3 regions of the Paenibacillus sp. FSL R5-0887 genome follow, and region 3 is predicted to be linked to each of the others. Evidence: riboswitches for the same ligand, from Rfam matches in the RefSeq annotation. Region 3 holds a riboswitch; each other region holds the start of a gene.

Region 1 (12,242 bases), 1.2 Mb from region 3:
TACGGCTCTCAATTTGGTATCCCCCTTTAATTTGAACTTAGTTTCTCGGTTTCTCTATACGAAGCAACGTTGAGTAACTACATGATCAAATTCAAGAAGACTTAGATTATCAATTTTATGGTGCTGCTTATCGAATTCAAGAAAATTAGTAATTTCGTTAGGCGTCACAATGCAACGGATGCCAGCTGCTGCCGCTGCCTTAGATCCATTCGGTGAATCCTCGATAGCAACCGCCTCATCAGCTGTGATTCCAAGACAAGCTAACGTTTGGTTATATAGCTCCGGATCTGGTTTCACTTTTGCCACATGGTCGGCAGTCCGAACACATTCGAAATACTCGCGAATACCCAATTGATTCAGATATTTTTCCACCCATTCCAGTGAAGAACTTGAGGCCAGCCCTATGCGTAGTCCAGCTGCTTTGGCGGAATCAAGATAATGCTGAATGCCTGGTCGTATTGTTTCAAGCTCCATAAGTTTGCTGTGTCTCTGTTTAACAGCCTTACTGAACTCTTCTTTGTCAATCGCTAGCTTAAGATCAGTCATTAAATATTCATAAGGATTAAAACTGTTCAAGCTCGTGCCGATGCAGGTGGAATATTGTTCAAGCGTCAGATCCACTCCATATTCTGCATAAGCCTCGTTAAATGCGGTGTACCAAGCAGTCTCCGTGTCGATAATCGTTCCGTCAAAATCAAAAATAATTCCTTTGATCACAATCAACCATCTCCCTCGTATTATGTCTGGTTAGAATATCTTACGCAAAACCTTCTGCATATTCTACAAAAAGCTATTTCGGCTTGCGTTTGACTATAAAAACCATAACAAAGCCCTTCTACTGACGTCAAGCACGGTAGATAACATGCCACGTAATGATAACGATTACAATCAATGTGGACAAACCTGGATTTTTGCATCACCTGAACTTCTTAATACATAACAGTAATCAGATTCAAAAAAACACCACAATCCTATGTGCTTCAAGGGATTCCTTTGCCAAGTTTATTATGAAGACAAGCTCCCTCTCTTTCTCTCGATTGCTGTTATTTAGAGTATTTTTCCAAGCAGCTAAAAATAATTCAAAATAATTTTAAACACATCCTTTTTACTTGATTGTACAAATCAAATTACGGGGTTATTTTTTGTCCATTGAGTAAAAAGAGGCTTTAATTTATGATATATTTTAATCGAGAATGATTATCATTATTGGTGGTCGTTACATATAATAGGGAGGCAATAAGATATGAACAAGGTACGACAGTCCTTCGCTGTGGTATGTGTACTATTTTTGCTGAGTACATTGCTACTAGCGTGCGGAAACTCAAAGGAACAATCCTCTGCCAATAGTACGGCAAACGCAACCGGGAACTCTTCCGCTGCAACCGCAGTACCTTCAGCAGAACCCTCAGATAGCAGTACAGATGAAGCAGCAGCGACTACTCGTTCCTATACAGATTACATAGGGCATACTGTAGAGATTCCGGTGAATCCGCAGCGAATTATCTATTCTGGAGAAACTTATGGCGATTTGCTCGCACTTGGTGTGCAAGCGGTAGGTTATCCTCTTTCTATGGGTGAAGGCCAGGTTTTTGAAGATCAATTACAAGGTGTGGAGGATGTAGGCTTCCCTATCAATCTGGAAAAAACATTGGAGCTTCAGCCTGACCTGATCATCTATGCGGGCACAGATGAAGCTGATTTCGAGCAGCTCTCCAAAATTGCACCCACTATAATATTTGATACCTTTGCCCCACTCCAGGAACGTATGCTGGACATTGGTGGAATTGTTGGGAAAACGACTGAAGCAGAAGCATGGCTTGCACAGTATAAAACCGCTGAAGAGAACATGTGGAAGCAATTGAAATCCACAGGCATGAAAGAGGGCGAAACGGCTGCGGTCTTCACTTATTATCCAGGAGACAGACTGTTTATAATGGCAGCAACCGGACTTTCACAGGTACTCTATGGGGAGAATGGCTTCAAGGCAACTCCAGCTATTCAGAAGATCCTTGATGAAGGTAAAGGGTTCCAGGAAGTATCCATGGAAGTCCTGAAAGAATATGCCGGAGACCGGATATTCCTCTTGACTCCAGTGGCAGAAGAAGCAAAACAATCCACAGAGAATCTATTAAAGAGCCCTATCTGGAAGAGCCTTCCTGCCGTCAAGAACGGATATGTCTATACACAAGACATCATGAAGACTTCAAGTGATGCGACAACAAGAGAATGGCTGCTTGGGGAAATTCCACAGCTATTGAATATGAAATAACCTTCTGTGATGAAGAGTTTAACACAAGGCTGATAAAAAACTGTAAGAAGCATGTCAACAGCTGTTGATATGCTTCTTTTTTTTATATACAATGAATTCATTGATAATCATTCTCACCAAATGAACGGAGGCTGAACCCATGCTGCATACATCATCGTCCTGCCCCCCACTCCACTCTCTGCTATTTCAGCTAAACGAGGCCGAACTGATGATTCAAGCTGCCGATTCAAGCTCTATAACGCGTACAACCCAGGACTATACCCTTCTCATATTTACTGGAGGGAACGGACAATTGAACCTCGATGATCAAAGCGTGATGCTAAGTACGGATAAATGTTATCTACTATCTCCTGGAATCTCCTATAGTACGGACAACCAGGAGCTGACGTTGTATTATTACCTCATCACCTTTACAGCAATTTATACAACCGAGCATCCTAAACGATATTCTGGAGAGCTGCTTTCCGGCAGACGGGAGTTAATTGTGCACCCGTTCACCAAGGTAATCCGACTAGTCGAAGACCTGCTCATGAACAGGAATAACACCGATGATGTACAACAATTCAAGCGACAATTAAAATTCCAAGAATTGCTGCTGCTACTTTTTGAGCATAATTACCCTTCCAAACACCTGCCAAGTCCTACGGAATCCGTAGAAAAGACCATAACATTCATTCAGGAGCATTATACAGAGAGTATCACCGTGAAGCAGTTAGCTGAACTGGCGGGAATATCAATCTGGCAATATACACCGATCTTTCAGCAGCTTACGGGTAAAAAGCCGCTTGAATACCTGACGGATCTGCGCATTAATCATTCCAAACGATTCCTGCAGGAATCGACTGAACCACTGCGGGAAATCGCCAGACTGGTCGGCTTCTCGGACGAATACTATTTCAGCCGCCGCTTTCGGCAAAAAACCGGAGTTACACCCGGACAATATGCACATCAGCAAAGTCGTAAGCTTACCGTCAAGGATTGGACGGGTCATGAGGTGGAGATTCCAGAGCGAGCGAAACGTATTGTCTATCATGGCGAAACACTTGGCGACCTTCTCGCGTTAGGCGTAAAGCCTATCGGTGGAGATGAAGCGTTCGCCCGGAACAGCGTCTATAAACATCGGCTTAAGAAGCTCGCCAACGTCGGGTTTCCACTGGACCCGCAGTTGACCGCTTCCCTAAACCCAGATTTGATCATTTTGGCAAATAGTGATGAAAGAGCCTACAGAGCAGTTTCTGGTATCGCTCCGACACTCACCTTTGATTCATTTGCGCCTCTCGACAACCGAATGCGGACATTAGGCAGTTGGCTAGGTAAACAGCGCGAAGCCGAAGCATGGCTGGAGTCATTCACAATCAAAAACGCTGCCATGTGGCAGCAGCTTTACACGACAACCCTTCAAGTTGGAGAAACCGCCTCTGCTTTGGTCTATGATCATGGAGATCATCTATATGCTATGGGAATGTCCGGATTCTCCACTGCGCTTTATGCCCCATGTGGTTTACAACCGACCGAAGAGATCCAGGCCATATTGGACGAAGAGTTAGGGTTCGCCGAAGTTGATCCAACGCGACTGCCTGCCTACGCCGGAGATCATATCTTCATGCTCATTCCGGAACGCAAAGACTCGCGAGCTGCGATGGAACGATTACTAGACAGTTCACTTTGGAACAGTCTCCCGGCAGTACGTCAGGAACATGTTTATCTGCTCGACGGAAGCAAATGGAACTCTAGTGATGCGTTAACCCGGGAGAAGCTGCTAACGCTGTTGCCTAAACTACTCGGCGGAAGTAGCGCTAACAATTGAAAGTGAATCTAGGATTCTCTTTTGACTTTTCAAAACTTGATAGGGTATACTTTATCTACGCTTAATTTCCAACTTTTACAGTTGAAAAGCGGGGGAACCAGTTAATTGGGGCGAATCATTGAGCATTAGAATGTAGGGTACCATCTTACCCGAGTCCGTCAGCTAACCTCGTCAGCAGTGGATGGGTCTGCTTTTCATGTTATTTACATAACCAGAGACCCTTGCTAAGGGTCTCTTTTTGTGCTTTTTTGGACCCTGCTGGCAGTAGATTGGCCTTTGACACTAAGGCTCCCTCATTTCTCACACTACGAGACAAAGGAGAGATGTACGTGCAAAAGGTAAAGTACTTCACGGATATTAACAAAATAGCTATGTTGTCTGAGCTGGAAAAAGAGAATCTGAAAGAAATTACGGACAAATTTGTTTTTCGTGTAAATGACTACTATCTGTCTTTAATTAACTGGGATGATCCAAATGATCCCATCCGTAAGCTGGTTATTCCTAACGAAGGTGAACTGCTGGAATATGGGCGCTGGGACGCCTCCGATGAGGACACGAATTATGTGGTACCTGGTTGTCAGCACAAGTATAGAACAACTGCACTGCTGATTGTATCCGAGGTCTGCGGGGCTTATTGCCGCTACTGTTTCCGTAAGCGTCTGTTCCGAAATGACGTGAAAGAGGCGATGGCTGATGTCTCTCCGGGCTTGGAGTATATCGCAAAGAATCCGGAGATTAACAACGTACTTCTTACGGGCGGGGACAGTTTAATTCTCTCCACACCGAAGCTAAGATCCATTATTGAAAATCTAAGAAGCATTGAGCATGTTAAGATCATTAGACTAGGTTCCAAAATTCCCGTATTTAATCCGATGCGGATCTCTGAAGACGAAGAGCTGCTGGAGCTGATTCGTACTTACTCTACCGAAGACAAACGAATCTATGTTATGGCGCACATCAATCATCCTCGTGAAATCACACCTGAAGCCAAAAAAGCATTTAAAGCTCTCCACAACGCAGGGGCAATTGTCGTAAATCAGACCCCCATCCTCAAAGGCATCAACGATGATCCCGTTATTTTAGGGGAACTACTGGACCGGCTTTCATGGGCTGGCGTTACACCCTACTACTTCTTTGTGAACCGGCCCGTAGCCGGAAACCGAGATTTCGTATTACCGCTCGAGCAAGTCTATCAAATTGTAGAAGAAGCCAAAGCCAGAACCTCAGGACTTGGCAAAAGAGTACGCTTATCCATGAGCCACACCTCAGGAAAAATAGAAATTCTCGCCATTGATAACGGAAAAGCCTATCTCAAATACCATCAATCCAGAGATCAGGAATACGGAAAATTTATGATTCTAGATTGTCCAAAGGACGCCGAATGGTTCGATGACCTGCCTGGGAATGAGCAATATTGGACCCCACCTGTGAAAAAAAACGATGCTATTATTTCTGTTAATGATTTATCAGGCGAGCCTGCGGATTTAATCTGTAAATAGATTTAATCGACTCTGTCATAGGATATTTCTTCATCGCCAACAACAAAACTCCTCCCTCCCAAAATTAGCCCGAAAAAATCTATGATATAATCACGCTGTAACACGAAATGGACTAATGGGTGGGAATGCACACATGAAATTGGAACGATTGATTTCTATGATCTACAAGCTATTGAACCACGAAGTTTTATCTGCCTCCAAGCTGGCTGAAGAGTTTCAGGTTTCCCAGCGAACAATCTATAGGGATATCGATGTGATTTGTGCCGCTGGCATCCCGGTCGTATCGTATCAGGGTACTAAAGGTGGATATGGCATAATGGACGGATATAAAATGGATAAAAGCCTGCTCCGTTCGTATGATGTCACTTCTCTGATTACTGTACTTAACAGTCTTTCTTCCGTTTTTGAAGATGAGCATACGCAAGGAACCATTGAACGGCTGCAAACGATTGGAACGGAGCCACAGACCTCTAGTCTCGCGGTGGATCTTGAAACCCGGCGTACGGATCCTGACGCACTTCCTCTTTTACGTGCGGCTATATCGGAACGAAATGTTGTCCGTTTTGATTACATCAGTGTAAAAAATGAACGTACAACCCGTGAAATGGAACCAGTAAAGCTTCATTTTAAATATAGCAACTGGTACATCTATGGTTATTGCCGGACACGGCAGGACTATCGGGAGTTCCGACTTTCCCGGATGCTGAATTTGTTCCTGACGCAGGATACCTTTCATTCGCAACATGAGGTACCCAAAGAGGCCGGCTGTTCAAACAGGGCAGATCAGGTGGAGGAAATAGTGATCCGGGTAGGCCCTGAGGCTCTGGCAGAAGCTTTGGATCAGTTTCATCAAGTCGACAAGGAATTTCATTCCGATAAAAGCATGACGATGCGAATTCCTGTGTATAAGCCATTGGAAGCACATTGGCTTTGGTCCATTCTGCTGAGTTTTGGCAGCGGCGCCGAAGTCCTCGAACCCCCTGCATTGCGAGGTATTTTAAAAGAGCAGCTTCAAAACACACTCAAACTTTATGAAGAAGTATGACAGTCTGATGTCATACTTCTTCTTTTATATTAACTACAGTAACAAAAACAAATCCATGACCATTCAAAAGGAGAATGTACGAATGACAAATTATACAGTAGAAATGTTTAAATACCACACTTGGGCAAACCAAACTATCCTGGGAAGAATCAAGGAACTCCCGCCTTCTGTGCTAAGTCAAGAAGTGAACAGCTCATTTCCCACCATCGCTCATGCCCTTAGCCATATCTATGCGGTTGATACGATGTGGTATCTTGTATTAACAGGCACTGCCATGCCAGAGGCTTTTCAACAAAGTATCCCGCTAAATTTGAGCATTCTAGATTCTGTGGATGAATACGTAAATATCTTTGCCCAGCTATCAGAACAATACAAAGCATGGTTACACAACCAATCCGATTTGGAGCAAACCATTCTGCTTGACAATCCATTCGCCGGAATCCGCCAAACACGCCTATCAGAAATTGTGTTGCAAGTCGCCAATCACGGGACTTATCATAGAGGCAATGTATCTACTATGTTACGGCAGTTAGGCCATGCTTCCACCATGAATGACTATGCTCTTTTTTGGTATCAGGTTCCTGCGGAAGCTATTTAATCTCGGATGGGCAAGACGCTCCACTCCATACCTAGAAAGGAAATTGTATTTTAATTATGGAGATTGAAAATCTAATTACAGTGAAAACGAGAGAAGATTTAAGAGTTTGGCTGCAGGAGAATTGTAAGACTGAACAATCTTGTTGGGTACTCGTTAGTATGACGCCAAACTCAGAAACGTTGCTATATTTGGACGTAGTTGAGGAATGTTTGTGTTTTGGATGGATCGATGGAGTGAAAAAGAAAATTTCGGAAACGGAGCTGGCGCAAAGACTCTCTCCCCGAAGCAACAAAAGCTCTTGGACTGAATTGAATAAAGAGCGTGTCCGCCGCCTCGAAAAGCTGGGGTTAATGAGTGCTGAAGGAAAACGGATACTTCCTGATATGAACCCTGATTCTTTTATAGTAGATAAGATTATAGAGCAACGGCTAAAAGAGGACAGGCAAGTATATGAGAATTTCACGGCCTTTCCAGCCCTTTATAAAAGAGTTCGGATCGACACGATCCAAAGCAATAAACATCAGCCAGATTTATTTAAGAGTAAATTAGACAAATTCATAGCAAACACTAAAGAAAATAAAATGTACGGGCAATGGCATGATAATGGACGTCTGCTAGATTATTAAGCTGCGCTAGATGCACGATCTCCTGCTGAGGCTTTCGGACCCCAATGACGCTATTTACTAATTTATCGCCTTTTCAGCAATCCATCGGACCCCAGTGCAGCTATTCCTTAGAAACTGGCTCTTATAAGGCGTTTTTTTGGCCAATAGGAGCTATGCGGTCCGATAATACTCCAAATGGCGGATTTTCTTGCATATAAGGTCTGCTGAGTCCGATACCGCTGAAGCATAGTCATTCGCTGGACTCCTGAGTCCGATACCGCCGAAGCATAGTCTTTCGCTGGGTCTACCGCTACTACTACTACTACTACTACTACTGCTACTGCTACTGCTACTGCTACTGCTACTGCTACTGCTACTATGATCTCCTGCTGAGGCTTTCGGACTCCAATGACGCTATTTACTAATTTATCGCCTTTTCAGCAACTCATCGGACTCCAGCGCAGCTATTTCTTAGAATCAGGCTCTTATACGGTGATTTTCCCGCCAATAGGAGCTATGCGGTCCGATAATACTCCAAATGGCGGATTTTCCTGCTTATAACGTCTGCTGAGTCCGATACGCCGAAGCATGATCATACGTTGGTCTCCTGAGTCCGACACGCCGAAGAATGATCATTCGCTGGTCTGCTGAGTCCGATACCGCCGAAGCATAGTCTTTCGCTGTCTTTCGCTGTCTTTCGCTGTCTTTCGCTGTCTTTCGCTGTCTTTCGCTGTCTTTCGCTGTCTTTCGCTGTCTGATGCTACCGTATCCTAATCATCTGCGGATCAAACACCATTGACTCATGATCATCTCTTATTCCGAAAGTGCTAAGTACGCGCGAATGAGATTGGTTCAGACGTTCAGACGAAGTTTAGAGTTGAGAGCAGAGGTTTGGTTTAAGTTCAAAAAAAGAGAGGTGCCCCAGCCATTTTCATGGCTTTGGGCACCTCTTTTATTAAGTTACAGCCCTTCAGCCAGAATCCGTTTCAGGAACATCCCTGTGTAGGATTCCCGCACTTCAGCAACCTGCTCCGGTGTACCTTCAGCTACAAGCTTACCGCCCACAACGCCACCTTCAGGGCCAATGTCAATCACCCAGTCGGACTCCCGAATCAACTCTAAACTGTGCTCCACAACTACGACGGTATTTCCCGTATCAACCAATTTGCTCAATAAGGTATGGAGCTGCTTGATGTCTGACGGATGAAGGCCTGTTGTTGGTTCGTCAAGCAGATAGAGCGTATGGTTTTTGGAAGGTTTGCTCAGCTCTTTAGCCAGTCTAATCCGTTGCCCTTCACCACCGGATAAGGTTTTGACAGATTGTCCCCATTTAAGGTAACCGAGACCCACCTCACACAATGTCTCGATAATCCCCGCCATTTTGGCTTCCGACTTAAGAATCGGCAAGCTTTCCTGTACGGACATGTCCAGCAGATCCGAGATGGAATATCCATCATATTTCACCTGGAGAACCTCATCCGTAAATCTTCTCCCCTTGCATGCGTGGCATTTAACCTCCAGATCGGGTAAGAAATTCATGTCTACAGTCAGCACCCCAAGACCCTGACAGGTTTCGCAGCGTCCACCCGGTGTGTTAAAGGAAAAATGCTTGGAGGTCAGTTTTCTTTTTTTCGCCTCCGGCAATGCAGCAAACAGCTGGCGCAGATGTGTGAATACATCTGTATATGTCGCTACATTAGAACGCAACATTCTACCCATGGGCGATTGGTCAAAGATCACTATATTTCCAACCTGATCTAAGCCCGCAATCTCCGCACAGCCTATTTGCTCATGTTCTTTCGCACTGCCTTGCGCAAGAATATCAAAGACTAGTGTCGACTTGCCTGAACCCGAAACCCCAGTTACAGAAACTAGACAATCTAGAGGGAATGAAACCTCCGGGATATCAATATTCCGGTACTGTGCCTGTCGGATGGTGATTTGTTTTCCGTCACCTTTCCGGCGAACGTATGCAGCAGTCTTATTACGCTCTTCTCTAAGATAGGCTCCCGTAACAGAAGTCTCGCTTGCCATCAAATCCTCAATGCTGCCCTCGCCAACAACTTGCCCTCCGTCCAGACCAGCACCCGGACCCATATCAATAATATGATCGGCAGCGCGCATCATCTCAATATCATGCTCGATAACGAGCACCGTATTACCCAAATCGCGCAGCTCCTGAAGCACACGAATGAGGCCAACAGTATCCCGCGGATGAAGCCCGGTCGTCGGTTCATCTAGAATGTATAACACTCCAGTCAGACCTGACCCCAGCAATGAGGCAAGGCGCAGCCGCTGTGCCTCTCCACCAGAGAGGGAGACCGTCTGACGGTTCATGGAAAGATAACCAAGACCAACATCGATAATCCGTTTTAGTCGGGTAGGCATATCGTGAAGGATGGGTTCAAGCAGATGAAGTCCCTCGGCGGGCAAAGCCGCCTGCAAGCCTTTCGTCCACTCGTAAACATCGCTTAATGACCAATCCGATAGCTCCGTAATCGATGTGCCAGCTACCCGAACGAGACGAACTTCTTTTTTTAGGCGAGCGCCAAGGCATTCTGGGCATTGCTGCTCATGAAAAAATCCGCCGTCTTTTTCCTGTGTACCAGCTTCTCCTTCCTTCTCCTTGTATCGCCGCCACAAACCAGGAATGACGCCTTCAAATTTGGTGCCTTGAATCGGCTTAACATTGGGAAAATGGCGCTTAAACGCCTCACTTTCCACTCCGTAATATAACAAGTCGCGCTGAATTTCGCCGTAATTTTTTAAGGGCTGATCTGGGTCAAACACAAAACCAAAATGCTTGCCAGCGGCCACTAATATACGCATCTGTATATCACGATGAACACCATTCAGCGAGGCAACACCACCCTCATGCATACTAAGTTCTGGATTAAACACCGCCGCTTCATTTATAGTTGCCACAGATCCAACACCACCGCAGGCTTCACAAGCTCCCTCCGGTTTATTAAAAGAAAAGTGGGACATGCCCAGCCTCTCAAGCTCAGCTCCGCAATGCGGACACCCCATCGTTTGACCATGCATTTCCTCGTCTTCCTCGATCAGCAATCCCCTCGCTTCAAAAGAAGGTGGAATGCTGCCACTACAGGAAGGGCAAACCCGCTCGCCTAATCTGGAAAAGATAAACCGGACAAACGTATAGATGTCGGTGACTGTCCCAACTGTCGAACGGGGATTACGATTGGTGACATGTTGTCCAACACTAATGGACGGAGACAGTCCAATAATAGACTCCACCTTTGGTTTGCTGATCGTATCTGACGTCATGCCCATGGAATCCAAATACTGTCTTTGGCATTCCCGCTGAAGTGTATCCATAGCTAACGTCGATTTCCCTGATCCCGAAGGTCCTGTCAGGACAACTAGCTTATACTTAGGAATCGTGAGCGAGACATTTTTCAGATTATTCTCTCTTGCCCCTTTAATAACAATAGTCTCTTTCACATCTATTCCCCTCTCAATTCAACCCACTGGTTCGTAGTTATATCTTCTATCCATATGGTTGCCCAAAGTTGTTGGATTGCAATTATTTTGCAAAACATTTCTAATTTCGATAGAATGTATTTGATAAATCACAAAATTTTAGAATAACTTTATAATCTAATATCTTGACTATCAAGATATAATTATTTTAAAAGGAGCGTTATCTTTTGTCAAGCCACGAACAACCTACACCAGAGCAGGAACAATTCACCTTGCTTATGCGCAGTTTGGGAAACCGAACGGTATTGTACCAACAAAATGTAGCCGCCTCACTTGGGTTATACAATAATGATTTCTTATCTATAGATATTCTACGGGAGAAAGGTCCTATCACTGCTGGAGAACTGTCTAAATTAACCGGTCTGACCACAGGCAGTGTTACGGCATTAATAGACCGGCTCGAAAAAAATGGCTATGTCCGCAGACAAAATGACCCGAATGACCGCCGTAAAGTGATTATTGTGCCATTATATGAGAATAAAGATGATGTCATTAATACGTACCAACCGCTCCATACCGCCATGGTTAAGCTCGCAGCTTCTTATACGGATGAAGAGCTCGCCCTTATTTCGCAGTTTTTAGGCCAAGCAAGTGCGGTTCTGGAAGAGCAGATTGATCATCTTGGATCCACTGCGCGCGGCAAATCTTCTTCCTAAGATACGTATTTATACAAAAAAGGACGATATCCAAAAGTCATACGACTCTCTGGACACCGTCCTTTTTCATTTATTTTCTAATACCAATCGTTACAATTTCGCATGGACCGATCAGTAAGTCCAAGCTACCTTTCTCATCCCTAGAAACTGGGTGGCTCTCCTCTTCTAGAATCGTCGTTTTATAGAAATACTGCTGTGGAATAGACGAATGGAAGGCCAGGTTGGTGTTCTGCTGACTCATGTTGTACCAACGCATCAG
Region 2 (12,242 bases), on a different contig from region 3:
AGTCAGCTCAAACGCAAGCTTAGCAGTACAAGCAAATCATAAATTAAAAAAGCTTCGACGCTCCTATTTCCGGAGGTCGAAGCTTTTTTTATATCGGATAACCCTTCTGGAGGCTCCTATACTATTCAGTCAGTGCAGCTTTAAGCTCATCTGAGGATGCATTCCACCATGCTTCATTATGAGAGATCAGAAGGGATTTGAGAGCCGACTTCTCAATGGCTCCAAGCCCTGCCACATCGATCTTGCGTTTAAGAGCTGCATCCAGCTTATTGACATGCTCGGCAAGAATTTTCCATCCGCGGCGCGCTTCTGTATCAATCCACATTTCACAGGCTGTGATTCCACCATAAAATTGAGCTTCCAATGTACGGTCTACCGCTACCCATACCACCCAAACCTGTCTTCCATTCGGTACATCTTCACGATTCATGGAAAATTTAATTCCTTTTTCCACCTTGCTCTTGGCATGCATGGCACCGATATCAATAACCGCCACATCACCATCAATAATGACAGGTGAAACGTTGTTGAGATCTATAGAGCCTGCTCCAAAGCCTTTATGTTTACTTTTAGCGTTCACAATATTTAAGGCAATCTGTTTCTTGCCCTCCGGTTGTATGTTGTCCACGAGTGCACACCCTTCCTCTTACGAATAATTTAATTTTAGCTAATAATGCGGCGATTGCAAACATATACATCCCGTAGATGCTTGTCACGGGAGGAATCACACTATGAAGTCACTGTCATTAAAGTACATCATCTTTGCGACCCTGGCCATCCTCGCGCTGCTGGGAGGAGGAATATGGGCCTTTTCAGGGGATAGCTCAACAGCTTCTGTTACTAGCTTTGCTTCAAAAGAGGCCAAGTCCTCCAGCGGCACAGCGCCTGCAGCCGTACCACAGCAGGTATTGCCTGAGAGCGCGCCTGTCCCGGCAGAGGAGGCTTTAAGCCAGCGGGTAGTCGAGTATCACATTGATGTCCAGCTTGTTCCTGACACAGAAACCTTAAAAGCTTCTGAGACAGTAACCTGGACACACCCCGGAGTAAAGCCAGTAAGTGATTTATATTTTCACATGTATCCAAATGCATTTGCCTCATCAGATACCACCTTTATGAAGGAATCCGGGGGGACGCTCAGAGGCGACAGCATGCCTGAGAACGGCTTCGGAAATATGACGCTGACCGATCTGCGCACGACAGAGGGAACTTCGCTAATGCAAAGAGTGCAATATGTTCAACCTGATGACGGCAATATCAACGATAAGACGCTTCTAAAGGTACATCTTCCTCAGCCTGTTAATGGTGGGGAAAGTGTAACACTTAAGCTTCAGTATGAAGTCCAGCTGCCCAAAATCTTTGCTCGCATGGGTGCTTCAGGTAACTTCGTTATGGCTGGGCAATGGTTCCCTAAGCTTAGTGTATACGAGCCTAAGGGCACACGCGGAGTTAAAGAAGAAGGCTGGGACCTGCATCAGTATCACGGGACCTCTGAGTTTTACAGTGATTTTGGCATCTTTAATGTAACGATTGCCGTTCCTTCCAACTATACGGTGGCTGCGACCGGATTTCCTGTAAAAAATGCCAAGCTCAAACAAGATCAAAAAATATATCAGTTCTACGCCGATGATGTCCACGACTTCGCTTGGGCTGCATCCCCTGATTTTACAGTAGCAGAGGAAGCTTTCTCTACGCCGGAAGTGCCTGGAGTACGAATTAAGGTGTATCTCGACCCACTGCACAAAGACTTACAAGAGCGTTACCTTCAAGCTGCCAAGGCTGCCCTGACCTACTTCAGCAAATGGTATGGCCCTTATCCCTACTCTACGCTGTCTATTATCGTCCCACCTAAGGAGGGAAACGGCGCGGGAGGAATGGAATATCCTACCCTTATTACAGCCTTTGGGGCCGCGGATTCTTCTCCAGATACCTCACTTGAAAGAACCGTCATTCATGAGATCGGCCATCAATACTTCTACGGTATGGTAGCCAGCAATGAATTCGAGGAGGCCTGGCTGGATGAAAGCTTTACTTCCTATGCCGAAGACAGACTTATGGAACAAGAATACGGTATCAAGTCTAATTTGCCTTTACAGGCCAGCCTGGTAACTATACCTGAGCCGTTAAATCTGGAAACGTGGAAATATGCAGGGGCGGATTCCTATAGCCGAAATGTTTATATCCGCGGCAAGCTTGTACTTAAAGATATCGAACGCCAGGTAGGTACCAAAGCAATGAACAACATCATGTCCTCCTACGCTCGTAAGTTCCGTTTCCAGCATCCCGCTACGTCAGATTTTCAGAAAGTCGTTGAGAAGGTAACCAAAAAATCATGGCAGGCCTATTTCGATGATTACATTTATGGTGATGGTGCGCCTGACTTCTCAGTAGATACGATTACTTTTAAAAAAAATAACAGCGGCGATGCTCAAAGCTACGAATCATTAGTGAAGATTTCAAATAAAGGGAGCCATTACGTTGATGTTCCCGTGAAATTCACATTCGCCGACAGCTCTTCGGTGCAGCGGGTCTGGAACGGTGAAGGAGCAGAGACTACGTTTCAATTGTTAAGCGATAAGCCTCTTCTCTCTGCTGAGATTGACCCTGAGCATTCCATCTTATTGGAGAGCAAACATTTAAACAACTTTAGGCTGGCGGAAATAGAGCCCAAGACGCTCTCTCGCTGGACGTTAAGTGTAACTAAACTACTTGAAACCGTGCTCGGAACTCTTGTCTGGTGAGGTGAATGATTGTGAGAACATCGATAACCCGCGGCTGGCAAAGCATGAAGGAGCAATTTTATATTTTAATTCTGCTCTTCATCTACCGACTGCTCTGGGGCTACTTTATGTATGGTTTCATCCGATCTGCCATTATTCCAATTCTACTGCGCTATCCAGATAAAGACGCCGGCGGCAGCGGTATGGGCAGACTGTTGTATTATATCGAGGGACAGTTCAGCTTGAATACTGACCCTACGATACGCACTTGGTTATGGATGCTTCTAGGACTTGTTGTCTTGCGACTTCTGCTTTCTCCTTTCATAAGGGCAGGATTGCTGCATGAGCTGCACCAGGAGCGAAAGGGCGAGCGCGGGCTGTTCTTTTTCCCCGGCATGAAGATCTATGGACTACCTGTCTTAGTCTTTAGCCTAATCGAATGGGTGCTGACCCTGCTGCCGCTTTACTGGCTTGCTCCAAAAATGTACGGGCTGTTCTTATCCTCTTTGTTTAACTACACTTTGTTACTTCATTTAGTACCATACGTATTGGCATGGCTTATATATATTTTTATCGTGCGCCTGTTTCTTCTATATATGCAGTTTGGTTACACCGGCGGTACAGGAATGTTCTCCTCACTGTTCATCTGCTTGCGGTCACTGATTCCTGCTATAGGTGTTTCCATTGTACTTGGTGCGGGAGGCTTGCTCTTACTGCTAGTGTGCGGACTGACGGGTCTGTTCTGTCCCGGCCTGCCGGCACTTATAATACGGCAAATCTCACCACTACCTTCTACGCTCTTAAAAATGTGGGGAATCTCTGCACAATATCATCTATGGTGTAGCAAAGCATTTCCACAATAAATTAACCTTATTTGACATAATAAAAAGGTCCCAATTCCTGTATTCAGGAGCTGGGACTTTTTCTCATTACGGATAACTTAAGAGTATTTGCAAAATCATAAAAGCTCTGTTACAATAAGTCCTGTGCTATTAGTAACAATTTTGTAATCAATTGAAACGATTCCTACATAACTAAATGTATTTATCGTAAGTGTAACTGTCGAAACGTCATTCTCTTGGTGCTTAACACGCCTAATTCCTTTGCACCGGGAAGTGGGGGAACCATATTTTGGGTGAATTGATCTCGCTTTACAGGGATCATAGGGAATCTTCTACCGAACCCTTAAGCTAACCTCGCAGGCCTTGGAAGGAGTACATCTTTTGAAAAGACATAATTTAAGAAAAAAATGCGTCGCTGCGGCGCTAGGACTTGTAATGGCATTATCTATTGGTGGAGGAAGCGCCTTTGCCGACTCTAAGATGGACACTGTAATCTCAAAGACTATTGGAGTTGCCTATAAAACCGGAGGTACAAGCACTGCCGGATTTGATTGCTCTGGATTTACAAAATATGTATTCAAGAATGTGGGTCTTACTTTACCTCGTACATCAAAAGCTCAATATAGCGTTGGAACTGCTGTATCCAAAAGCAATCTGCGTTCTGGTGATCTAGTGTTCTTTAACACACTTGGCAATGGAGTATCCCATGTCGGCATTTATGTTGGAAACGGAAAATTCGCACAATCGTCCTCTTCGCGTGGAGTGACCATCACTTCACTCAGTCAGGCCTACTGGGCCAATCGTTATGTTGGCGCTAAAAGAGTAATGAGTACTTCAGCTTATCAAGCTGTAGCCTTCGATTGAAACCTTCCTCACAACTATAACCTCATAATTACAACTATATGAACCTGAATCTGATTATTCCCGTAATCAAATTCGGGTTTTTCTTTTTTCCATAATATATTTTTACACTAATAGAGCCCAATTGAAACACGTTTATTTGATAAAAATTGCAATTATATTAAAAATTAGGTCATTATTAACGCTTACATATGCCTTTCTACCGTAAAAATGCCAATTTTTCTGCATTAATATGTTAAAAACGATTGCCAAGCGGCTTTCTGTTTGTTACAATTAGCGCAGTGAGATTTTAGTAACATTTTTGTAATCATTAAGTTGTTATTTACAAAGGTTTTGTCATGTATTGATTACAAGCTAATCCTAATCAACAGTATGAGCCGAGTTTCCTAACTATTAGGAAAACGGGGGAACCAACTTTGGGTGAATTGACCTCCATTATATAGAGGGGTCATAGGGGACCTTCAACCGAACCCTTAAGCTAACCTCGTAGGCATTTGGAAGGGGTATACACTTTTGAAGAAGAAGTTAGCAGCAGCAGTACTAAGCTTTTCCATCATCCTCACCATCGGAGCAGGAAGCGCTTTCGCAGATTCCAAAATGGATAAAGTGATTGACAAGGCCATCGGTACTAAATACGTATCCGGCGGTATATCCACTAACGGATTTGATTGCTCCGGATTTACAATGTATGTGTTTGATAAGATTGGCATTAACCTTCCACACCAATCAGGTTCCCAATATCAAATGGGCACAGCAATCTCCCGTGATGATATAAGAGCCGGAGATCTTGTATTCTTCAATACAAGTGGCAAAGGTGTCTCCCATGTCGGCATTTATGTCGGTGAAGGTAAGTTCGCACACGCTTCTACCTCACGCGGTGTTACGATTAGCTCTCTGAGTGATAGCTACTACGTGAAACGCTACGTTGGTGCTAAGCGCATTATGAGCACAGACGCTTACCAATCGGTTGCTGCTGAATCGGAAGACAATGATGATGTTCAATAAGTAACGTACATAGGCTCTTTTCCAAGGTAACTCTTGGAGGAGAGCTTGTTTTTTTGTCTTATTACTTATTTACCCCTCTCATAATTTGTAAAACATTCCTCTCATATAAAGTTTCTGAGTCGAACCTCCCCCATTTTGTATATAATTAGTAATATAGCAATGTCCTCGTGAAAGGAGATCGTTGACTTTATGATAAATCCCTCGGTAACTTTTCATGTTGTTCCTATGGAGGCAATTCACGGAGAAGCTATTTGTAAGTGGAGCTATACGCCCCCATATAATATTTATGGCTGGATGCCGTGGGAGCAGATGCAGGCTCTTGGCATCGAGTTTGGCGATCCGCAGCTCCGGGAGGAACAATATATCTCCATATTAAATGAACAAGAGGTTTTGTGCGGATTCGCACAGTTGTTCCCGATGGAAGGAGTCGTCCGTTTAGGAGTTGGGATGCGCCCCGATCTATGCGGCCATGGTTTAGGCAAACTATTCGTAGATGCCATCGTCCAGACAGCCTTGAGTCGTTATCCTGATCGAGAGATAGATCTAGAAGTCCTGACCTGGAACCAACGCGCCATTCGAACTTATCAAAAATGTGGATTTACGATTACAGATACGTATGAACGCCGCACACCTACAGGAGACAAACCTTTTTATTGCATGGTCTATGATAAATGATATTAAATACCAGATATTTCATAAGAATGATTGTATTCTCGTTCATTTTTTTGTCACAAACCCTATGATAACGCTTCACCATAAGCTATAATGTAGGGAGCAGCTTACATAGAAGGGACGAATTGGGATGCAGAAATGGATCATGAGCGGTTTGTTTTTTGCCGCCTGTGCCTTTGCGGTAGTACTCATGTTTACACTTCCGGGTAAAGAAGAGGTAGCGGAAGAAAATAAGCCCACGATGCCGGTAGTTCAACTGGACGCAGCAAAGGCAGAAGCAACCGTGAAAGCCAGCTGTATCACCTGTCACGGCGATCAGCTTCAAGGTGGAGTTGGACCAAGTCTTCAGAATGAAGGCGGCCAGCATGACGCTGAGGAAATCTACAGCATCGTCACCAAAGGACGTGGTCAAATGCCTTCCTTTAAGGAGAAGCTAGCCCCTGAAGAGATCGCCAACGTCGCACTCTGGCTCTCAGAGAAAAAGTAACCCATCAAGCAACTAAAAACGCCCGTGTATGAGATAGGTGACTATCTATGCACGGGCGTTTATTTTATGATTTTGGCTAAACTAATGATTTTTTTCAAAGGCTTCATTAAATTCATGCGCCGCTCGAAGATCTAGAGCCGTAATCCCATCTTCTTCATTAGATTCAAGTCGCAGGGTAACTGTTTTATAATCAATCGTAATATGTGGATGATGATCGAAGGCTTCTGAAATCGTGGCTACTTCATCAACGAACGCAATGCCCTTCATATATTGGCTGAACATATATTTTCGCACCATAACATTATTATCCAGCTTCCACCCCTCCAGCTTGGTGATCTCCTCACGCAGTTCCTCTTCCGTAAATAACAATTCGTTTCCTCCCTTACAAAAAATTGCAGTAAAGTGCGCAGTTCCCTTTACTTGACATAGGCGTTAAACAAAACATCCCTTAGCTTCTGAGGTCCAAGGGATGTGCCAGGATAAAGGCGATATTTTCGATTTAATGTATTCACAAATCCCAGCGATTATAACTCGGCTTTATCAATTTTAACACGGGCTACTAACTACGGGCAAATTACGTCCAGACGTCTCCTCTGCCTAAATCAAAACCACTGAAGCCAAATCCTCTTCGCCAACTAAAATATTAATGCGATGCGTGTCCTTATCGTAAATAATTACGCCGCTCCCCACTTCAATCATAGGTTCATTACCCAGCGCGAAGAAAAGATCCTCAGCCAATGCTTCCCATACCTCCAGCTTTGATTCTTGGGGTAGTTCCTGCCACTCGTCCGGATCCATCTCAAAAAATAAATATCCATCGGAAATTCGTCCGACGGCTTCGGTCAAATCTGTTAGAATTTCACCGTAATCTCTACCATGCTTTACACCCACGTATATCACTCCGTTTTCTTCACAGATGAATAATTACTTACCTTATCCATTATAGCCGAAAAAATGACTTCACAAAAAACCGAATGATGTCGATAAATAAGAATATACGTTAATTCGGTTTCGCACAGAGTGCCCTGCCGCTGTTTCAAGGATGATATACGCGGCATTGTCGGAACACATCTTAAATCTCACGGACGAGGTGCAAAATGGAAATTTCAACAATAATTGGTTTAATTTTTGGTTTGGTTGCTGTAATCTGGGGCATGATCCTCAAGCACGCTCCACTTCATGCTTTGGCCACACCTGCTGCTTACGTTATTATCTTGGTGGGTACGGCAGCGTCTATTTTCATGGCCTTTCCTTTCAACGAGGTCAAAAAGATTCCAAGTCTGTTCAAAATGATTTTTATCAAAAAGAAATTAATCAGTAAACCCGAATTAATCACTATGTTCATGGAATGGGCTTCTATCACACGGCGTGAAGGTCTGTTGGCTCTAGAATCAAAGGTCGATGAAATAGAAGATAACTTCCTCAGGAATGGCATGCGGATGATCATTGATGGAAATGATCAGGATTTTGTCCGCGATGTCCTCATGGAGGATATCCACGCCACAGAGGATAGACATAAAGCAGGAGCGCTCATTTTCTCACAGGCAGGTATGTATGCTCCTACCCTTGGGGTGCTCGGGGCGGTTATCGGCCTCATCGCCGCTCTGGCTGATATGAGTGATATGAACAAATTGGCTGCGGCAATCGGGGCTGCCTTCATCGCCACTTTGCTTGGTATCTTTACAGGTTACGTATTATGGCATCCTATTGCTAATAAACTGAAACGTCTCTCCAAACAAGAAATCGAAGTTCGAATGATGATGGTCGAAGGTCTTTTGTCCATACAGTCCGGTGTATCTACTATTGCCATCAATCAGAAGCTTGCTGTATTCCTAACACCTTCGCAACGCGTTAAGTTAAATGAGAAGGACGGTGGATCAGGTGAGCAAAAAGACTAGACACGAAGAGCATGAAGAACATGCCGATGAATCGTGGCTGTTACCTTATTCCGACCTCATGACTCTTCTGGTGGCTCTGTTCATCGTTATGTATTCTATGAGCGCAACGGATGCCAAGAAATTTGAAGAGATGAGTCAAGCCTTCAGTTCCGCACTTAATGGCGGTACAGGTATTCTTGAAGAGCGGGCAGCAATGCCTAGTAAAACTCAAGAAGATCTAGGGAAAAATGATAAGATGGGTAGCTCTACTTCCAAGAAAGCTGAAGAAGCAGAAATGGCAAAGCTACGACAAAAGGAACAAGAGGATTTAGAGAAGCTTAAGAAACAATTCGATCAATATATTAAGAGCAACGGTCTAACTGATCTGCTCAGTACGAAGCTTAATCAATCTCAGCTAATGATTACGATCAGTGATAACGCATTGTTCGCCTCTGGCCAAGCCATTGTTAAGGATGATTCGCGGCAATTAGCTAAATCCATCTCAACGATGCTGCAGCAATTCCCGGATTATGATGTAGTAGTGCAAGGGCACACCGACGATATTCCAATTTCTAATAGCAACTATTCATCCAACTGGGATCTGAGTGCGGATCGGGCACTTCAGTTTATGAAGATTTTGCTGCAGAACACGAATCTAAATCCGCGCAAATTTAGTGCGATTGGATACGGCGAGTATCATCCTATTTCGGATAATGACACAGCTACCGGTCGAAGCAAGAATCGCCGGGTAGAGGTTTCCATTATTCGCAAATATCAAGAATCCAAAGAGTTTACAGGGATTGTTCCCTCTGCTGAATAAGTGATGTCGTAAGGTAATAAAAAGAGCTGTCCAAAGGTCTTAGACCCCGGACAGCTCTTTTTTGTTGCGAGTACTACATTCTATATGGACCTGTAACATTGTAATAACATTCCTACAGTAATTCGTAGTTCAGCGTAGCTCCAAGCTCTTTCTTCTCATCAGCAGACAGCTCCCGCCATTCTCCCGTTTGCAATGCCCCCAGGCGAATATTCATAATCCGAATGCGTTGCAGCTTTCGAACCTCATAGCCAAAAGCGCTGCACATACGACGAATCTGGCGATTTTTGCCCTCTGTCAAAATAATACGGAAGACACGCTCCGTAATACGCGTGACCTCACAGGGCAGCGTCTTCTCACCTAATATTTTCACACCGCTCGACATGCCGGTAATAAATGAAGGCGTAATGGGTCTGTCCACGGTAACCACATATTCTTTTTCATGCCGGCCTTCCGCCCGCAAAATTTTATTAACGATATCACCATCATTAGTAAGCAAGATTAATCCTTCCGAATCCTTATCGAGACGACCAATCGGGAATATACGCTCATGATGACCTACAAAATCGACAATATTCCCCTTGATATGCTGTTCTGTGGTTGATGTAATCCCAACCGGCTTGTTTAGAGCAATGTAGACCGTCTGGCTCGAGGTTTCAAGCGCTATACCATCTATTCGCACATCATCGCCCGGAACAGCCTGACTGCCCAGCACAGCAGGCTCTCCGTTGATCGTAACTCTGCCGGCATCCACAAGCTTGTCTGCTTCTCGGCGTGAACAGTACCCTGTCTCACTGATGAATTTATTAATTCTCACGTTGTTCTTCACTCCGTTCATCCTTAATGTTGAGCCAAGGTGTAACCCCTCCAGCTGCAGGCAGCTTAATCATAACGGTTGTCCCCCGGCCAACTTCACTTTGTATTTCCAAATGACCCTTATGAGCCTGAATAATACGCTGGCTAATCATTAACCCAAGACCAGTCCCCGATTCCTTATTCGTGAAGAACGGTTCACCCAGCTTAGGCAGCACGTCCTCTGGAATCCCTTCACCCTGATCTTTAATTACAATAAAGACGCAATCCACAGAGTTCCAAAGTTCCATCGAAATGACGCCACCCTCGGGCATAGCCTCAATTGCATTTTTAACAATATTAATAAATACCTGCTTCAGCTGGTTCTCTTCACAATGTACAGTAGCAGGTTGTTCAGAGAATTTCGTACTAAATTGAATATCATGTAGATGAGCCAGACTATCCAATAGAGAAACTACATCACCTAATATGTAGCGAAGATCTTTCTCCTGAAAATGAACGGCTTGTGGCTTAGCCAGAATTAAAAATTCACTGACGATAAGATTAATCCGCTCCAGCTCGGATAACATCAGCTCTATATGAAGCGGAACCAAGAGCTCCTTCTCCTGTTGAAGCTGTAGAAATCCTTTTAATGTGGTAAGAGGATTACGAATCTCATGAGCTACTCCTGCGGCCAATTGGCCGACTGTAGTTAGTTTCTCAGAGCGTCTAAGCAGCTCCTCCATTCGATTGCGTTCCGTCATATCACGAGAAACGTGAATAAAGGAATGGGGATAACCCTCTTCATCTCGAATTATCGAGGTACTAACGCTAACTTCAACTAATGATCCGTCCCGTTTAAGTCTCACTGTCTCGATCGGCGGCAGAACTGCACCATTTCTTAACGCGTCAAGCCGCTCTTCCTCTTGCTTAAGCGCTGTCGCGGGTACAAGATATGGCATATTGCCTATCACTTCTGTTGCACTCCATCCGTACAGCTCCTCAAAGGCTCTGTTAGTGCTAGTGATTCGTCCCTCCATATCCAACGTATGAATCGCATCCGACGTACCGTTAATTACGGATTCCAAATGCTCCTTAACCGCCCGGTTCTCTTCCAGCGTCTGCTTAAGACGATTGGTGCGTTGCATAAGATGAGAAGTCATAGCGTTAATCCGCAAGGCTAATTGACCTAGCTCATCACGAGAGGTTACGCTTAATGGAGGTTCGAACTTACCTCGCGCTACATCATTGACTTTAGCAAGTATAGCCTGAATTGGACGGGTAACAAAACCTGAAAGTATGTAACTACATAGCAAAAATAATGCCAGCAACAACAGAGACGTAGTCAAATAATTGGTTAATTGTTCATGAACTACGGATGAAATCACAGAATAATCCAAAACTACACCGATTACATAAGGTTCCATTTTAGCAGTCTGGATAGGAATGAAGCTTTTGAGTACTCTTTTCCCATGTACTCTCGTCTCCAGTGTAACTGGCTTCTGCTTCTGCTGAGCTAATAGAATGGCCGCTTTATCTTGCTCCACATTACCATAAGTATAGGTACCGAACTTAATTGGGCGGTTGCCAAGTTTCTTTTTAAATGCATCGCTTCCATCGCCCGCCATACTCGCTAAACCAAATGTTGTTGGATTAAATCCTGTAAGCTCTAAAATCCCAGGATTAACTTCTTTGGTTCGCTCTACAATTTGATCGGGATTGGTGATTTTGACATATTCACTAGCCGCAGTATTGAGAATAACAGGATTAATGATGTAGTTGCTTGCTTCATCATGATAATAACCCCACTTCTCAATGAAATCGGGATTGTAGGTTGAATATTCAAATGGGCCTGACCAAAAATGATCCAATGCCTGACCTTGCCCCACAGTGACTTCCTGATTATCAAATAACTCCAAAAGGGCAAGGTACCAGTACCCCCAACCTTGAGTGGACATTCCAATATCAATAGGATTTGATGCCCTTGTCACCACGATATCATTATCAGTCTTTACCAGAATTGAAATATTAGACACGCCCAACTTGGAAGTTAGAGCCTTTAGTTGAGCGTTGGTTATATTCTTATAATCCGGACCCAATTCCTTAGAGGCAAAAATGGCAGCCATTCTTAAGTTATGCGCAATTTGATATTCTACATAGTTAGAGCTATAG
Region 3 (8,675 bases):
TTTCGTTGGTCCTGACTCTGAGACAGCTTCACTAGCTGCATTGTCTGTATACCATCAGAATAAGGATGAATTCTGGAAGTTCTATGATGCTGTGTATGCGCAGCAAGGGGATGAGAGCGTGGAATGGGCCACTGAGGATTTCTTGGTAAGCCTTGCTGAAAAAGAGAAATTAGCGATCGATTATGATCTGTTGCGTAAAGACATCCAAGAGAAAACTTATGCAGATGAGCTGAAGAAAGACATTCAGTTGGCAACTGACGCAGGCGTGACAACTACGCCTTCGCTCTACATTAATGGAGTGAAAACGGCTGAACCTTTCGATATTGAAGCGATTACATCTGAAATTAACACCGCCGCAAAAGCAGTGGAGGCAAAGTGACAAAATTCCTATCTTTTTGCAAGCGTAACTGCCTCTATCTGGCCTGGTTCGTCTCTTTGGTTGCTGTAGCTGGTAGCTTGTATTTAAGTGAAGTCTTGAAGTATGAACCTTGTAAGCTTTGCTGGTTTCAGCGGATTTTTATGTATCCGCAGTTATTTTTATTGGGAATTGCCACTTTCCGTGGAGATAAGCGCATCATTCCTTATGTGCTTCCATTAAGTTTGATTGGTGGCAGTATCTCAATCTATCATTATGCGGAACAGAAGATTCCAGCGTTAAGTAAAGTTCTACCTTGTACAGTTGGTGTTCCTTGTAATAAAGATTACTTGAACTACTTCGGATTTATAACGATTCCTTTGTTAGCTTTAATAGCGTTTGCTCTAATAAGTCTCCTTCTTTGGTATGGACGTAGGGAAGAAGAAGTGATTGAAGTAGATGCTGAGGAGAGCTTAGGATTTTAGTTTTTACTTTGGAAGGTACAAAAAAGCTGAAAAGGTATTAAAATCACGGGCTAGAGGGATAATTGAAGATAATGAAAGAGAGCATCCAATAAGACGCTATATTTGAGCTTATTGGATGTTTTTTCATTCTTTTTTCATTTTTTTCAACGCTTTACTGTAGGCACTTTGTAGACTAATATTAGACCTTGTGAGAAGTTGAATATGCGCTGAATTTTCTTAGGAAAAACGGGGGAACCAAACTTGGCATTCATGCCAATGGGGTGAATCGGAACCGGGTCGAACAGACCTCTACCGTAGGGCTATAACCACAGCCCGAATCCGCCAGCTAACCTCGTAAGCAAGGTGGGAAAATGACCATGCATAAGCATGCGGATCATTTCCGTATGCTTATTTTTGTGTCTGCATTTATGAAATCCACCGATGAAAACAGCGCACGGAAATTCCGTTTCAGCTCCCAAAGAAAGGAACTGTATCCACCATGGTAAGCAAGGTAAAACGACTATTGATCGGACGTCCGATGAAGTCGAATGAACTCGATCATGAAAAGTTATCCAAGGTTAAAGCACTGGCTGTTCTGTCTTCTGATGCGCTCTCGTCTGTAGCCTACGGAACGGAACAAATTCTGATTGTACTAGTGGCTGCCGGGTTTACTGCCATCTGGTATTCCCTGCCAATTGCATTAGCCGTATTGGGCCTGCTGGCCATCCTGATTTTATCCTATCGGCAGACGATTTTTGCTTATCCGCAAGGAGGCGGAGCTTATATCGTAGCCAAGAGTAATCTTGGTATTCCGACAGGGCTGCTCGCTGGGGGTTCATTATTGGTGGATTACATTCTTACCGTAGCGGTTAGTGCCTCGGCAGGGACGGATGCGATCACATCGGCTTTTCCAAGTCTTCATAATCATACTGTTCTCATCGCTGTATCTGTTATCGTTTTATTAACAATCATTAATCTTCGCGGAGTGACTGAATCGGCTTCATTTATCGCAATTCCAGTGTATTTGTTTGTGGTTTCGATTGTTGTTCTGATTATCTCCGGTATCGTTAAATATGCAATGGGTGGCGCGCATGCGAATGTTCCTGAAATAGGCAGCGCCGTATCTAATGTAAGTTTGTTTCTACTATTAAAAGCGTTTAGCTCTGGTTGTTCAGCCCTAACGGGGGTTGAGGCCGTATCTAATGCGATCCCAAACTTTAAAGCACCCGCTGAGAAGAATGCAGCCAAGACGCTAATGATCATGGGACTTATCCTTGGCTTTATGTTTACCGGAATCACTGTGCTGGCGTATTGGTATGGGATTGTGCCAGATGAAAAGGCTACGGTTGTCTCTCAGATCGCTGAATCGACCTTTGGCCGTGGCGGATTGTACTTTTTCATTCAAGGGATTACAGCAGTGATTTTGTTCTTGGCAGCTAATACAGCATATTCAGCGTTTCCGCTGCTTGCCTTTATGTTTGCAAAAGATAAATATCTGCCACATGCATTTATGGTCCGTGGTGACCGCCTTGGCTTCTCAAACGGCATTATTTTTCTAGGAGTTATGTCTATCATACTTGTGACTGCATTCCATGGGAATACGGAAGGTTTGATTCCACTATATGCGGTAGGCGTGTTCATTCCTTTTACCTTATCCCAACTGGGGATGATGGTGCATTGGATCAAAACAAGACCCGCTGGATGGGTGAAAAGATTTGTAGTAAATACCATCGGTATGCTGACTACATTGACGATTACGCTTATATTTATCATTACTAAATTCTCGAGCGTATGGATGGCATTCATTTTCTTACCTGCTGTAATGTTCGTGTTCCACCGTATTCATAAGCACTATTTGAACACTGCGGATCAACTGCGTATATGTCCGGCTACGGATAAACCTGTAATTAAAGGAAGTACTGTAGTTGTTCCTGTTGCAGGGGTTACACGTGCTGTATTACATTCCATCAGCTATGCGAAGTCTCTAACAGATAATGTTGTTGCTGTGTATGTAGGCTTTGATGAAGAAGACATTCATAAGATGGAGCAACGGTGGGAGGAATGGAATCCAGGTGTACGCCTGATTGTACTTCGTTCCAGATATCGTAGTATCATTCGTCCGTTAGTGAAGTTTATCGATACGGTAGAGTGGAAGACCGCTGCGACGGATCACATCACGATTCTGATTCCACAGTTTATTACCAAACATTGGTGGCAAGCCGTGCTTCATAATCAGACCAGCTTTTTAATCCGCTCGTATCTAATGAATCAAAAGGACGTTGTAGTAGCGACTGTCCCGTATCATTTAAATAAATAAGTAGAAGATTAAAGATGAGGTTATATCCGGAACGTTCGGAATATAACCTCTTTTGTATTTTATATGAAGGAAATTGTTGCAAATCCACAGAATTTGAAATTTATATGTTGACACAGAGAATGAGAATCAATATCATTTAAAAGTGAAGCAGAGGTAAAGGTCACCTTTGAATATCAAAGCAGTTACATATAGGAGGGTTTTTAATGTTTTGGCTTAACAGAAAAAGATCAGGAAGCATGAAAGTGACGATGAGCGGACTAATAGTGATGACGCTAATACTTTCCGCTTGTGGTAATAATAATGCTGAAAGCTCATCAAATGCAGGAACAGCGCCTACAGCAGAATCTACAGAGGCACCTGCTGCACCTAAGACGTTAACAGATGCAATGGGTCATAAAGTAACGATTCCGGCTAATCCACAGCGCGTTCTGGGTTCATATTTGGAAGACTCTTTGGTAACTCTGGGTGTAACTCCAGTAGCTCAATGGTCAGTTACAAACGGCGTTCAGGATTATCTGGCCACTGAATTGAAGGATGTTCCTACAATTAGTTACGACCTTCCGTTAGAGGCTGTAACCAGCTTTGCTCCGGATCTTATTATCATCCCATCGGAGTCTTCTGTTCAGAACGGGATTTACGATCAGTTGAATAAGATTGCACCCACTTATGTAATTGGGGATGAACTAAATCAAGATTGGCGCAAATCGTTGCTCAAGATGGGTGAGATTTTGAACAAAACCCCTGAAGCAGAAAAAGCCATTAAAGATTATGATGTTAAAGCAGCGGCTGCGAAAGAACAGCTTGCAGGAGCTATTGGACAAGAGTCCGCGGCTATTTTATGGTTGGTGCAAAAAAACTTCTATATTGTAGACGAAACCCGCAGCAGTGGAGCTGTATTATATACAGACCTTGGCGTAACGCTGCCTAACTTAGTAACAGAGATCCCAGTAGGAACAAGAGCAACTTGGAATCCGATCTCACTAGAGAAGCTTTCTGAGCTGACCGCAGATCATATTTTCCTTGTAAATAGTGATAAGACTGAGGGTTCGGAGATCCTAGATAGTGCAATCTGGAAGGGCATCCCAGCTGTAAAAGCTGGAAATGTGCATGAAATGAGCTCAACAAGCAGCTGGCTTTACAGTGGTGCGAACGCTGGCAGAAAAATCATTGACGATGTGCTAAAAAGTCTTGTGAAATAAAAGTCGTAATTCACCATGAATGAGACTGATCATTTCGGTGGGGAAGGGCGTGCAGATCAAGTATCTCGGGATACAAAGATCTGCACCATTTTTTTATAAACCAATCCCATAGTACGGAAAAATCGATCCTGCAATTGTACAACATAAATATTTTTGCGATAATGAGAATGATTGTTGTTATCATATAAACCATTGTAACTATTGAATAAGGAGACGACTCATGGTTTCACCCTCAGATTTCGCAAATCGTATTAAAAATGAACCCAAAAAAGCTCTACATACCCGACCGGCAGCTGCCATTGGTATTCTTATTTTTGGACTTGCTGCCATTGCCTTCGGATTGGCACTTTCGGTCTCAGTGGGTGCGGCAGATATCAAGTTAGCTACGGTATGGGAAGCTATATTTCATTTCAATCCAGATTTACAAAAACATCAGGTGATTAGAGAACTGCGATTTCCACGTGCTATTGCTGGCGCCTTAGTCGGTGCTTGCTTCGCAGTAGCAGGGGCTATCATGCAGGGGATGACAAGAAACCCGCTTGCGGATTCAGGGCTGTTAGGTTTGAATGCAGGAGCAGGGGTAGCGCTGGCCATAGTATTTGCTTTTGCACCCTCACTCTCATTCACTTCACTAATGTTGTATTGCTTTATCGGTGCCGCTGTGGCCTCTTTTATCGTATTCGGAATCGGTTCGCTTTCTTTTAATGGCCTGACCCCCTTGCGATTGACATTAGCAGGTTCGGCAGTTAGTGCTTTATTGGTTGCTATTAGTCAGGGAGTAGCTATTCTTTTCAACTTATCTCAGGACATAGCCTTCTGGTTAGCTGGTGGGATGGGTGGAGCTAGCTGGACTCAGATCAAGATTATATTCCCTTGGGTGGCCGTAGCCTTAATTGCAGCGATGATGTTATCACGATCCGTCACATTGCTCAGCTTAGGAAGAGAAGTTGCGGTTGGTCTGGGGCAGCGGACAAGGTTAGTTCAATTGGCATGTATGATTGTTGTGGTTATCTTAGCTGGAAGTGCGGTTTCAACGGTTGGCCCGATTGCTTTTATAGGACTAATTATTCCACATGTTACACGTTATTTCGTTGGAGTGGACTACCGCTGGATTATCCCTTGCTCGGCAGTTCTAGGGAGCTTATTGATTATCTTTGCAGATATTGCCGCAAGAATGATAAATGCACCTTATGAGACACCGCTAGGAGCTTTAATTGCCATCATCGGCGTACCGTTCTTTATTTATTTAGCGAGTAAGCGGAAGGGGGAGCTGTAATGCCCAAATTAACCCTTACTCCAGATGAAAAAGAACGCCGCACACGCGCCTTAACGGTGTTAGTGCTCCTTGCTATACTGATCGTCGTTGTGTTTATAGTCAGTATGAATACAGGGTTTATGCGTCTATCCCCACTAGAGGTATTACATACACTCATGGGTGATGGAACACATCAGCAAAAGCTTATTTTATTTGATTTCAGATTACCCCGCATCGTAATTTCATTGTTAGTTGGAGCGGGCTTTGCAGTATCGGGCTGTATTCTACAAAGTCTCGCACGTAATGCACTCGCAGAACCGGCTACGCTGGGCATAAGTGCTGGTGCAGGTTTTGCGGTAATCATTTTTATCTCGTTTTTTCCGGCTACAACAGCAGCTCCGGTATTTGTCTTGCCTCTCCTAGCGCTTGGTGGGGCTGGCCTGACCGCAGCTTTAATCTATATTCTTGCCTACCGGAAGGCAGATGGTCTGTCTCCTACAAGGCTGATCCTTATCGGGATTGCGGTCGCTGCAGGAATCAATGCTTGCCAGCTTGTATTGGCACTTAGGCTTGATCCTAATAATTATCAATTTGTAGCTACTTGGATCGCCGGGAAAATATGGGGTGGGGATTGGAGATTCGTCCTTGCTTTGCTGCCTTGGATCGCGATTCTGTTACCGTTCGCCTTCTATAAAGCCCGGGTTCTAAATGTATTGAATCTAGGGGACCATACTTCATTAGGTCTAGGAATGCGTGTGGAGAAGGAACGTATTCTCCTTCTGGTAACAGCCGTAGCGCTTGCCGGCTCCTGCGTCGCGGTAAGTGGAGGTATTGGCTTCGTCGGCCTGATAGCACCACACCTGGCTCGCAGGCTGGTGGGACCCCGTCATCAGGTGTTATTACCTGCTAGTGCTTTGACAGGGGCGCTTCTTATGATTACCGCTGATACCATTGGTAGATGGGTATTGCAACCTGCCGAAGTTCCTACTGGCATTGTGGTTGCGATTATTGGCGCACCTTACTTTTTATATTTACTCGCCAAGTCGAAAGCGTAAATTAGTTCATACTTAGGAGCATAGCTCCATAAAACTTTTAAGGGAGTTGTAGATCATGTCAGAACGTTTGAATACAGAAGAATTAAGTATTGGGTATGCTGAGGCTACTATAGTTAAGGGATTGAACTTGTCTATCCCTACGGGGAAAATCACCGCACTAGTGGGCGCTAACGGCTCCGGTAAATCTACAATCCTCAAAACGATGGCCCGGATTATGAAGCCGAAGAGTGGCACCGTAATGCTGGACGGCAAATCGATCCATAACTTTTCAACTAAAGAGGTTGCTCGTCAGCTAGCGATTCTACCGCAGAACCCAACGGCTCCTGACGGTCTGACGGTATCTGAGCTGGTCAGCTATGGTCGTTTCCCTCATCAAAAGGGATTTGGCACGATGACCGCAGAAGATCGCAACATCATCTCCAATGCCATCTCTGTTACGGGCATGGAATCTTTTCATGATCGCCCTATTGACCGTCTCTCTGGTGGACAACGTCAACGCGCTTGGATCGCTATGGCGTTGGCTCAAGAAACAGATATTTTATTCCTTGACGAGCCTACAACGTTCCTAGATATGGCGCATCAGCTCGAAGTTCTTCAGCTTTTGCAAAAGCTGAATGAGGAAGAAGGCCGTACCATCATCATGGTCGTGCATGATTTGAATCATGCTACTCGTTATGCGCAGCATATGGTAGCGATTAAGTCCGGTACTGTGGTTAGCGAAGGCTCACCTACTGAGGTTATGACACCAGATGTATTGCGGGAAGTGTTTGGAATTGAAGCGGATATCGTTCCGGATCCACGTACGGGTGTGCCACTGTGTCTTCCTTACGAGCTTGCTGCCTATAAAGCTGTGTAATTATCATCTAAAATCATACAACGAACAGGCTCCCGTCATTGACAAGGGAGCCTGTTCGTTGTTACAGTTGTGGTTGCCTACAATTTCATAATAACTCTTTAAAATAGATCAAGGACCATCATTTATACATGGTTAAAGGAGCATGAAAACATGAATATTGACAAAATTCAAGATGATCTAGAGCAGCTAATGACTGCAGGAATAGTGAAAAGTCATGAGAATTTAAAAGATCACGTGTACACTAAAATGGGCGGCAAAGCTGATATTTTGGCTGCACCAGCTACTTATGATGAAATTCAAAAGATTGTTACATATGCAGAACAAAATGGGATAACCCTTACGGTACTTGGGAATGGCTCCAATGTGATTATCCGTGATGGAGGGGTACGTGGAATCGTTCTGCAAACAGCAGGACTTACCGAAATGGGAATTCGCGACAATCTCTTATATGCGCAATGTGGTGCCAAAATAATTGATGTTTCCAGATATGCGCGTGATAAGGAGCTTACGGGTCTTGAGTTCGCCTGTGGCATTCCAGGAACAGTTGGTGGAGCGCTCTATATGAACGCAGGTGCTTATGGCGGTGAGATCAAAGATGTCCTGCATAGTGCACTAGCTATAAATAAGAACGGGCAATTGGTAACTCTGCAAGGAGATGAGCTGCAATGGGGATACAGAAAAAGTGTATTCGCAAGCGGTGAGTATATTGTACTTGAGGCCAAATTTGCTATGACTTCCGGTGATGTTTTAACGATCAAGGCAAAAATGGATGAACTAACTTATTTACGTGAATCGAAGCAACCGCTTGAGTATCCATCCTGTGGGAGTGTATTTAAGCGGCCTCCAGGCCGTTTTGCAGGTCAGTTAATTCAAGAGAGCGGCTTACAGGGTACAAGAATCGGCGGTGCTGAGGTATCCAAGAAGCATGCGGGATTTATTGTGAATGCAGATAATGCAACAGCCAGTGATTACATCGGGCTAATCCACCATGTAAGAGCGACTGTGAAGGATAAATTCGGTGTAGAGCTGGAAACGGAAGTGGAGATCATTGGAGAAGAATAAATGATAAGCAAAAAGAGCCCGCAGATCGCTGTGGGCTCTTTTTGCTTATCATAATCATGTTCGTTTAATCTACTGAAAGGGTGTAATTAGCTCTGTCCGTAGTTATTTCTGC

What was found. Region 3 has a riboswitch for cyclic di-AMP ahead of MKY14_RS07365 (APC family permease). Riboswitches for the same ligand answer to the same signal wherever they lie in the genome.
Region 1: another riboswitch for cyclic di-AMP. It lies ahead of MKY14_RS01920 (KamA family radical SAM protein); the one in region 3 lies ahead of MKY14_RS07365 (APC family permease).
Region 2: another riboswitch for cyclic di-AMP. It lies ahead of MKY14_RS26850 (C40 family peptidase); the one in region 3 lies ahead of MKY14_RS07365 (APC family permease).

The regions. Positions count from the first base shown of each region.
Region 1 covers NZ_JBBOCE010000001.1:433,242-445,483, reverse strand. Annotated here, with positions in the region: gene MKY14_RS01940 (mannitol-1-phosphate 5-dehydrogenase) at 1-12, opposite strand, end outside; gene MKY14_RS01935 (HAD family hydrolase) at 55-717, opposite strand; gene MKY14_RS01930 (ABC transporter substrate-binding protein) at 1,244-2,269, shown strand; gene MKY14_RS01925 (AraC family transcriptional regulator) at 2,409-4,076, shown strand; cyclic di-AMP (ydaO/yuaA leader) riboswitch at 4,125-4,268, shown strand; gene MKY14_RS01920 (KamA family radical SAM protein) at 4,400-5,575, shown strand; gene MKY14_RS01915 (helix-turn-helix transcriptional regulator) at 5,709-6,620, shown strand; gene MKY14_RS01910 (DinB family protein) at 6,703-7,218, shown strand; gene MKY14_RS01905 (YdeI/OmpD-associated family protein) at 7,275-7,844, shown strand; gene uvrA (excinuclease ABC subunit UvrA) at 8,784-11,288, opposite strand; gene MKY14_RS01895 (MarR family transcriptional regulator) at 11,546-11,983, shown strand; gene MKY14_RS01890 (alpha-mannosidase) at 12,054-12,242, opposite strand, start outside.
Region 2 covers NZ_JBBOCE010000002.1:2,033,452-2,045,693, forward strand. Annotated here, with positions in the region: gene MKY14_RS26830 (AbrB/MazE/SpoVT family DNA-binding domain-containing protein) at 1-42, shown strand, start outside; gene MKY14_RS26835 (YwhD family protein) at 122-628, opposite strand; gene MKY14_RS26840 (M1 family metallopeptidase) at 732-2,738, shown strand; gene MKY14_RS26845 (hypothetical protein) at 2,750-3,580, shown strand; cyclic di-AMP (ydaO/yuaA leader) riboswitch at 3,799-3,937, shown strand; gene MKY14_RS26850 (C40 family peptidase) at 3,995-4,423, shown strand; cyclic di-AMP (ydaO/yuaA leader) riboswitch at 4,786-4,928, shown strand; gene MKY14_RS26855 (C40 family peptidase) at 4,934-5,425, shown strand; gene MKY14_RS26860 (GNAT family N-acetyltransferase) at 5,615-6,100, shown strand; gene MKY14_RS26865 (c-type cytochrome) at 6,228-6,584, shown strand; gene MKY14_RS26870 (4a-hydroxytetrahydrobiopterin dehydratase) at 6,666-6,953, opposite strand; gene MKY14_RS26875 (hypothetical protein) at 7,182-7,475, opposite strand; gene motA (flagellar motor stator protein MotA) at 7,682-8,482, shown strand; gene motB (flagellar motor protein MotB) at 8,466-9,281, shown strand; gene rluF (23S rRNA pseudouridine(2604) synthase RluF) at 9,394-10,095, opposite strand; gene MKY14_RS26895 (sensor histidine kinase) at 10,085-12,242, opposite strand, start outside.
Region 3 covers NZ_JBBOCE010000001.1:1,638,332-1,647,006, reverse strand. Annotated here, with positions in the region: gene MKY14_RS07375 (DsbA family protein) at 1-379, shown strand, start outside; gene MKY14_RS07370 (disulfide oxidoreductase) at 376-840, shown strand; cyclic di-AMP (ydaO/yuaA leader) riboswitch at 1,035-1,194, shown strand; gene MKY14_RS07365 (APC family permease) at 1,319-3,136, shown strand; gene MKY14_RS07360 (iron-hydroxamate ABC transporter substrate-binding protein) at 3,340-4,335, shown strand; gene MKY14_RS07355 (FecCD family ABC transporter permease) at 4,556-5,611, shown strand; gene MKY14_RS07350 (FecCD family ABC transporter permease) at 5,611-6,645, shown strand; gene MKY14_RS07345 (ABC transporter ATP-binding protein) at 6,701-7,501, shown strand; gene murB (UDP-N-acetylmuramate dehydrogenase) at 7,652-8,563, shown strand; gene MKY14_RS07335 (hypothetical protein) at 8,628-8,675, opposite strand, start outside.